DNA from 2 places in the Enterobacter sp. C3_dUdeg genome. Region 1 is predicted to be linked to the other one. Evidence: predicted binding sites of a transcription regulator. Region 1 holds the regulator's gene; the other holds the start of a gene.
What was found. Region 1 encodes Fur, which represses iron uptake genes when iron is present. Its sites were predicted from a motif close to ATAATAATGAGAACNACTATCAA; they were not measured.
Positions count from the first base shown of each region.

Region 2: the regulator Fur is predicted to act here: its motif matches at 1,723-1,745, upstream of AC27FC_RS00015 (Nramp family divalent metal transporter).

Region 1 covers NZ_BAAKFX010000002.1:43,568-46,988, forward strand. The annotation lists gene ybfE (LexA regulated protein) at 84-371, shown strand; gene fldA (flavodoxin FldA) at 527-1,057, shown strand; gene fur (ferric iron uptake transcriptional regulator) at 1,348-1,794, shown strand; gene chiQ (ChiQ/YbfN family lipoprotein) at 1,935-2,261, opposite strand; gene chiP (chitoporin ChiP) at 2,309-3,421, opposite strand, start outside.
Region 2 covers NZ_BAAKFX010000001.1:2,278-5,698, forward strand. The annotation lists gene AC27FC_RS00005 (sensor domain-containing phosphodiesterase) at 1-204, shown strand, start outside; gene AC27FC_RS00010 (NupC/NupG family nucleoside CNT transporter) at 249-1,436, opposite strand; gene AC27FC_RS00015 (Nramp family divalent metal transporter) at 1,785-3,023, shown strand; gene AC27FC_RS00020 (DUF2502 domain-containing protein) at 3,056-3,409, opposite strand.

The sequences.
Region 1 (3,421 bases):
GTGCCGTTTTTGGTGATGTATGATGGCGCGCTTATCGCCCGGGCATTAGCAGGGCGGCGTGTTTCCCCCGAAGTCTCAGAATCATGGCCAAAGAACAAACGGACCGTACGACACTAGATCTGTTCGCGAATGAGCGTCGCCCGGGACGACCCAAGACGAATCCGCTTTCGCGCGATGAACAGCTGCGTATCAATAAACGCAACCAGCTTAAACGCGATAAAAATCGTGGGCTTAAGCGTGTCGAACTGAAGCTTAACGCCGACGCCGTCGATGCGCTGAACGAGCTGGCTGACGCGCGAAATATCAGCCGCAGCGAGCTCATTGAAGAGATGTTGCTCGTCCAGCTTGAGACGTTACGCAGCCAGGCATAAGTCTGAAAATCCCCTTTATCGCCCTTTTCATGTAGCACAGAGTGCAGTCCTGCGCGATAGCTGTTTCCGCAGGGTTGCCAGTTCTGCTATTATTGCCCTTATCCGTGGCCAAATTGCGCCACCATACTATTAAGTTTCAAGAGGTTATTTTACTCATGGCAATCATCGGCATTTTCTTTGGCAGTGATACCGGCAATACCGAAAATATCGCAAAAAACATTCAAAAACAGCTCGGTAAAGACGTTGCTGATGTGCATGACATCGCCAAGAGCAGCAAAGAAGATCTGGAAGGCTATGACATTCTGCTGCTGGGTATCCCAACCTGGTACTACGGTGAAGCCCAGTGCGACTGGGATGATTTCTTCCCGACGCTGGAAGAAGTGGACTTCAACGGTAAGCTGGTCGCCCTGTTTGGCTGTGGCGATCAGGAAGACTACGCCGAATACTTCTGTGACGCGCTGGGCACCATCCGCGATATCATTGAGCCGAACGGCGCGGTTATCGTAGGCCACTGGCCGACCGCCGGTTACCACTTCGAAGCGTCTAAAGGCCTGGCCGATGACGATCATTTCGTAGGCCTGGCCATCGACGAAGACCGTCAGCCAGAACTGACCGCAGAGCGCGTTGAGAAGTGGGTGAAGCAGATCCGTGAAGAACTGCACCTGGATGATATTCTGAACGCCTGATTTTATCGCGGCGCAACTGCGGTTGCGCCCATGCTCCAGGTCAAACCGATTAAATTAATCGCTACAATCTTTTAACTTTTTCGCCCAGACCTGTACAATGTCTCCCTGATAAAACGTGGTTTTCCATTGAGCAAGTTTGTTGGTGATACCACGTTTTTATAAGCATATTTTGCCTGAGACTTGCAGTTTTCATTTAGCCATGGCAGTTCTATAATGAGACGCATTATCCCGGGTGCATTTTCTGTCACTTCCTACAGAAGTGAATCGTTTAGCAACAGGACAGATTCCGCATGACTGACAACAATACCGCATTAAAGAAGGCTGGCCTGAAAGTTACGCTTCCTCGGTTAAAAATCCTTGAAGTGCTTCAGGGTCCAGACAATCACCATGTCAGTGCGGAAGACCTTTATAAACGTCTTATCGACATGGGTGAAGAGATTGGGCTGGCTACCGTCTATCGCGTGCTGAACCAGTTTGATGACGCAGGCATTGTTACCCGTCATAATTTCGAAGGCGGTAAATCTGTTTTCGAACTGACCCAGCAGCAGCACCACGATCACCTGATCTGCCTCGATTGTGGCAAGGTCATTGAATTCAGCGATGATTCCATCGAAGCGCGCCAGCGTGAAATCGCGGCGCGTCATGGCATCCGCCTGACGAACCACAGCCTGTACCTTTACGGTCACTGCGCTGAGGGCGATTGCCGCGAAGACGATCACGCGCACGACGCGAAATAATAAGATTCATACTCTGAGCCAGCCGCAAGGTTGGCTTTTTTTTTGCCTGGAAAAAGCCCGGTGGCACTGTGCTTACCGGGCCTACGGGCTATGACACCTTTGTAGGCCCGGTAAGCGCAGCGCCACCGGGCGTAAAGCACTTATTTATTGTTATTGCGTATCTCGTTCCAGATCTTATCGCAACGCTTCGCCACTTCCTGATCGTTACCGGTTTTACGCGCCTGGATGCAGGCCTGATAATCCATCACGCGGACGTTTTCCTGCGTCGCGAACTGCTCATGCGCTTTCTCTTTCTTCAGCACGTTCAGCACGCTCTGACAGGCTTGAATTTTCTCCGGCGATCCTTCCGCAGTATTTATGCAGGCGCTATACGCCTCCTTCAGACGGGAGTCCTCTTTCGGCGCCTGATTCTGAGCACACGCCACCAGCCCTGATGCCAGCAACGCGACGATTACAATTTTTTTCATCATGTGCAGTCTCCATGCCGGCGGGACTCAGCCCGCCGGTGCGTTCATCAGAAGATGGTGAATGGGGCAATAACCATGAATTTCACGTCACGCTCATCCTGGAAGATGTTGCCGTAACCGCCCGCATAGCTCGGGATATCGGAGTGGTTGTCATACTGGGTGAAGTGCAGTTTGAACATCGTGCCTTTCGCACGGCCATCCTGCAGGGTGTAGATAGCATCTAAGCTGTAGGAAGACTCTTTCAGGCGATAGTTGGGATCGTAGTATGCGTCCGGCGTGGCCATATCGGCAGGTTTTGCGTCCCAGGCGTAAGCGTAAGAAGCGCCCACCGCCCAGCCAGGCAGGTTCCAGTTTTTCAGGTCATACATTGCGCCGAAGAAGACCGCTTTCTCGCCGTCGGCGTTGAAGTCTGAGCGGTTATCCCACCAGATATCAAGACGACCGTTGGAGGAGGCGTAGGTCGGGGTCATACGCTGCAGGAAGTAGCCCTGCAGCCCTTCCGCCTTCACCCATGTGCCTTCCAGACGCAAATCAACCTGACCGACCTTGTAGCCGAAGGTTAACGCCTGCAGCCACGCGGTGCCGTCATAAATGTCGTTGACGCCACCGTTGCTGACTTTGTCGCGCGTACCGTAGAACTGGTAGCTGGTGCTCAGCGGGCTACCCGCGACATCGAATTTATAGCTGGCCTTAGCAAAGTACTGATCGACATAGCCCTGTGCCTGACCAAATGCCGCTTCTAGCACCAGATCGTTTTTGAAGTCGTACTTCGCGCCCAGCGAGTGCAGGTAATCGACTTTGGTTTTTTTATCGTTCTGGTAGAACTTGTCCATTTCGATGTGCCACGGTGCTTTGTACTCGTTGGTCCACATATAGGAGAAGCTCAACGCACCCGCATCACCGTAGTCAAAGTTCGCCCCGGCTTCGGCACCCTGATAGGTACCCGGCATAAAGCTCCAGTGCGGTGCTAACAGAGTCTGGCCAGTTGGCTGAATATAACCACCGCGCGCCCAAACCGGACCGTATTTAAATTTTGCAGCGGCTTTGTAAAGGCTGATACCGCTCTTATCCCCGGACCAGTCTTCTTTATAGGCTTTGTTGCTGGAGGAGAAGGCAATTTCGTTCGGGTGGGCGCTGTCGCCGTTTTCCGCCATTTCAAT
Region 2 (3,421 bases), on a different contig from region 1:
TTTATTAAAGACATTTGTACCGATGATATGGATGCGATGATCGTGCAGTCGATGTGTAATCTGGCGAAGACGAAATCGCTGTGCGTCGTAGCGGAATACGTCGAAACACCGGCGCAGCGCGAGATGCTGCTTCGCTTCGGCGTGGATTACCTGCAGGGCTACCTGATAGGCAAACCCAAACCGCTGGAAGAATTGCGGGCATAAAAAAACCGGGAGCCAGGCTCCCGGTTTTTGTTTAACGCTAAACGTTAGAGTACCAGTGCCGCGATAGAAGCAGACAGGACGCTCACCAGCGTAGAGCCGTAAACCAGCTTCAGGCCAAAGCGAGAAACCACGTTGCCCTGTTCTTCGTTCAGACCTTTAATCGCGCCCGCGATAATCCCGATGGACGAGAAGTTCGCGAAGGAGACCAGGAACACGGACAGAATGCCTTCCGCGCGCGGAGAAAGCGTGCTCGCAATTTTCTGCAGATCCATCATCGCAACGAATTCGTTAGAAACCAGTTTGGTTGCCATGATACTGCCCACCTGCAGCGCTTCGTGAGCCGGAACACCCATCACCCAGGCAACCGGGTAGAAGATGTAGCCCAGAATACCCTGGAAGGAGATACCCAGCACCGCGGCGAACAGGGCGTTCAGCGCAGAAATCAGCGCAATGAAGCCGATCAGCATGGCGGCAACGATAATCGCCACTTTGAAGCCCGCCAGAATGTACTCACCCAGCATTTCGAAGAAGCTCTGGCCTTCGTGCAGGTTTGACATCTGAATGTTCTCTTCGCTTGCGTCAACGCGGTACGGGTTGATCAGCGACAGAACGATAAAGGTGCTGAACATGTTCAGAACCAGCGCCGCAACAACATACTTTGGCTCCAGCATGGTCATATACGCGCCCACGATAGACATGGACACGGTAGACATTGCGGTTGCCGCCATGGTGTACATGCGGTTGCGGGACATTTTGCCGAGAATATCTTTATACGCGATGAAGTTCTCAGACTGACCGAGGATCAGGGAACTGACGGCGTTGAAGGATTCCAGCTTGCCCATGCCGTTCACTTTGGATAACAGGAAACCAATTCCACGAATAACGAACGGCAGAACGCGGATGTGCTGCAGGATACCGATCAGCGCGGAGATGAAGACGATAGGGCAGAGAACCTTCAGGAAGAAGAACGCCAGACCTTCGTCGTTCATTTTACCGAAGACAAAGTTGGTCCCTTCATTGGCGAATCCGAGCAGTTTTTCGAACATTTCGGAGAAGCCTTTCACGAAGCCGAGGCCTACGTTGGAGTTCAGGAAGAACCACGCAAGTAAAACTTCAATGACCAGCAGCTGGACAACATAACGGATACGAATTTTTTTGCGGTCTGTGCTGACCAGCAATGCAAGTGCAGTAACGACAACAAGTGCCAGGACAAAATGAAGGACGCGGTCCATATTTGCTCCAAATATGAGGCAGGTTTAATTTTCGTGCACATTCTATGTAACAAGCGAAAAGAAAACGAGATCGAGGACACACTATAGTTACATCCTGTGACGAGTCTCAAAAATAGTGATCCACAATACATTTTTGTTATGTTAGGTAAATGAGTGAAAAGTTAAGTTTGTGTGCTAGTCTTCACAAAAGCGCGCGCGATTTTAGTTTCTGTTAGATCGCCCCACTTACCCGCCCGTCTATCGTTCAAAGCTATCAGAGAAATCACTGTAAACAGCATAAATGATCTTGATAATCATTCTCATTTTGATAGCATTAAACATAGCAAAGGCTATATTTCAGAGGCAGAAATGACAAACAGTCGCGTAGAGGGTAGCAGTGGCAGAGCCGCGCGCAAGTTGCGGTTCGCATTAATGGGACCTGCGTTCATCGCTGCCATTGGCTATATCGATCCAGGTAACTTTGCGACCAATATTCAGGCCGGGGCCAGCTTCGGCTATAAGCTGCTGTGGGTGGTCGTCTGGGCTAACCTGATGGCGATGCTGATTCAGATGCTCTCCGCAAAGCTGGGGATTGCCACGGGTAAAAACCTGGCGGAGCAAATTCGCGACCATTATCCACGTCCGGCCGTCTGGCTCTATTGGGTCCAGGCGGAAATTATCGCCATGGCCACTGACCTCGCTGAATTTATCGGTGCAGCGATCGGCTTTAAGCTGATTCTGGGCGTGTCGCTGTTGCAGGGGGCGGTACTGACCGGGATTGCCACTTTCCTGATCCTGATGCTACAGCGTCGGGGTCAAAAGCCGCTGGAGAAGGTTATCGGCGGTCTGCTGCTGTTTGTCGCGGCGTCTTATATCGTCGAGCTGATTTTCTCACAGCCGAATCTGGTGCAGCTCGGTAAAGGTATGGCAATCCCAAGCCTGCCAACCTCGGAAGCGGTGTTCCTGGCCGCCGGAGTGTTGGGGGCGACCATCATGCCGCATGTGATTTACCTGCACTCCTCGCTGACCCAGCATCTCCATGGTGGAACGCGCAAAGAGCGTTACTCCGCCACCAAATGGGACGTGGCGATTGCCATGACCATCGCGGGGTTTGTCAATCTGGCGATGATGGCTACCGCAGCCGCCGCTTTCCACTTTAACGGCCACACCGGTATTGCCGATCTCGACCAGGCCTATCTCACGCTGGAGCCCTTACTGAGCCATGCTGCCGCCACGATATTTGGTCTCAGCCTGGTGGCTGCCGGTCTCTCTTCTACGGTGGTGGGCACGCTGGCAGGTCAGGTGGTGATGCAGGGATTTGTCCGCTTCCATATTCCGCTGTGGGTTCGCCGCTCCGTCACCATGCTACCGTCATTTATCGTGATCCTGATGGGGCTTGATCCTACGAGAATTCTGGTCATGAGCCAGGTGCTGCTGAGCTTTGGTATCGCGCTGGCGCTGGTGCCGCTGCTGATCTTTACCAGCAACAAAACCCTGATGGGCGAACTGGTTAACTCAACGCTGGTGAAACGGACCGGGTGGGCAATCGTGGTGGTGGTAGTGGCACTGAACCTGTGGCTGCTTATTGGCACCGCATTGGGGCTCTAAAAGAAAAAGGAGCCGGGAGGCTCCTTTTTGCATTAATGGTGACCGTGGCCATGACCGTGGCCACGTCCTTTCCCGCCGCGATCCCAGCCGCCGCGACGGTCGTCACGATCGTTCCAGCCTTCACGGTAGCCGCGCTCATACGCGTTGTCTTTATACCAGCCGCGGTGTCTGCCGTTATCATGTTTCCACCAGCGGTCTCCGCGCCACTCATAGTGACGGTTCCAGTAGTCACGGTCGCGCCAGTAGCCACCGTCCCAGTATCTGCCGTAGTCGTCACGATCGCCAATTTGTAATTTTACTGATGGCAACAGGGTGATTTCGCCCGCATTGGCGATCAGCGGGGCTGAAGCCAGTAATACCGCTGCAAGAATCAGTGACCTGAACATACTCTTTCTCCT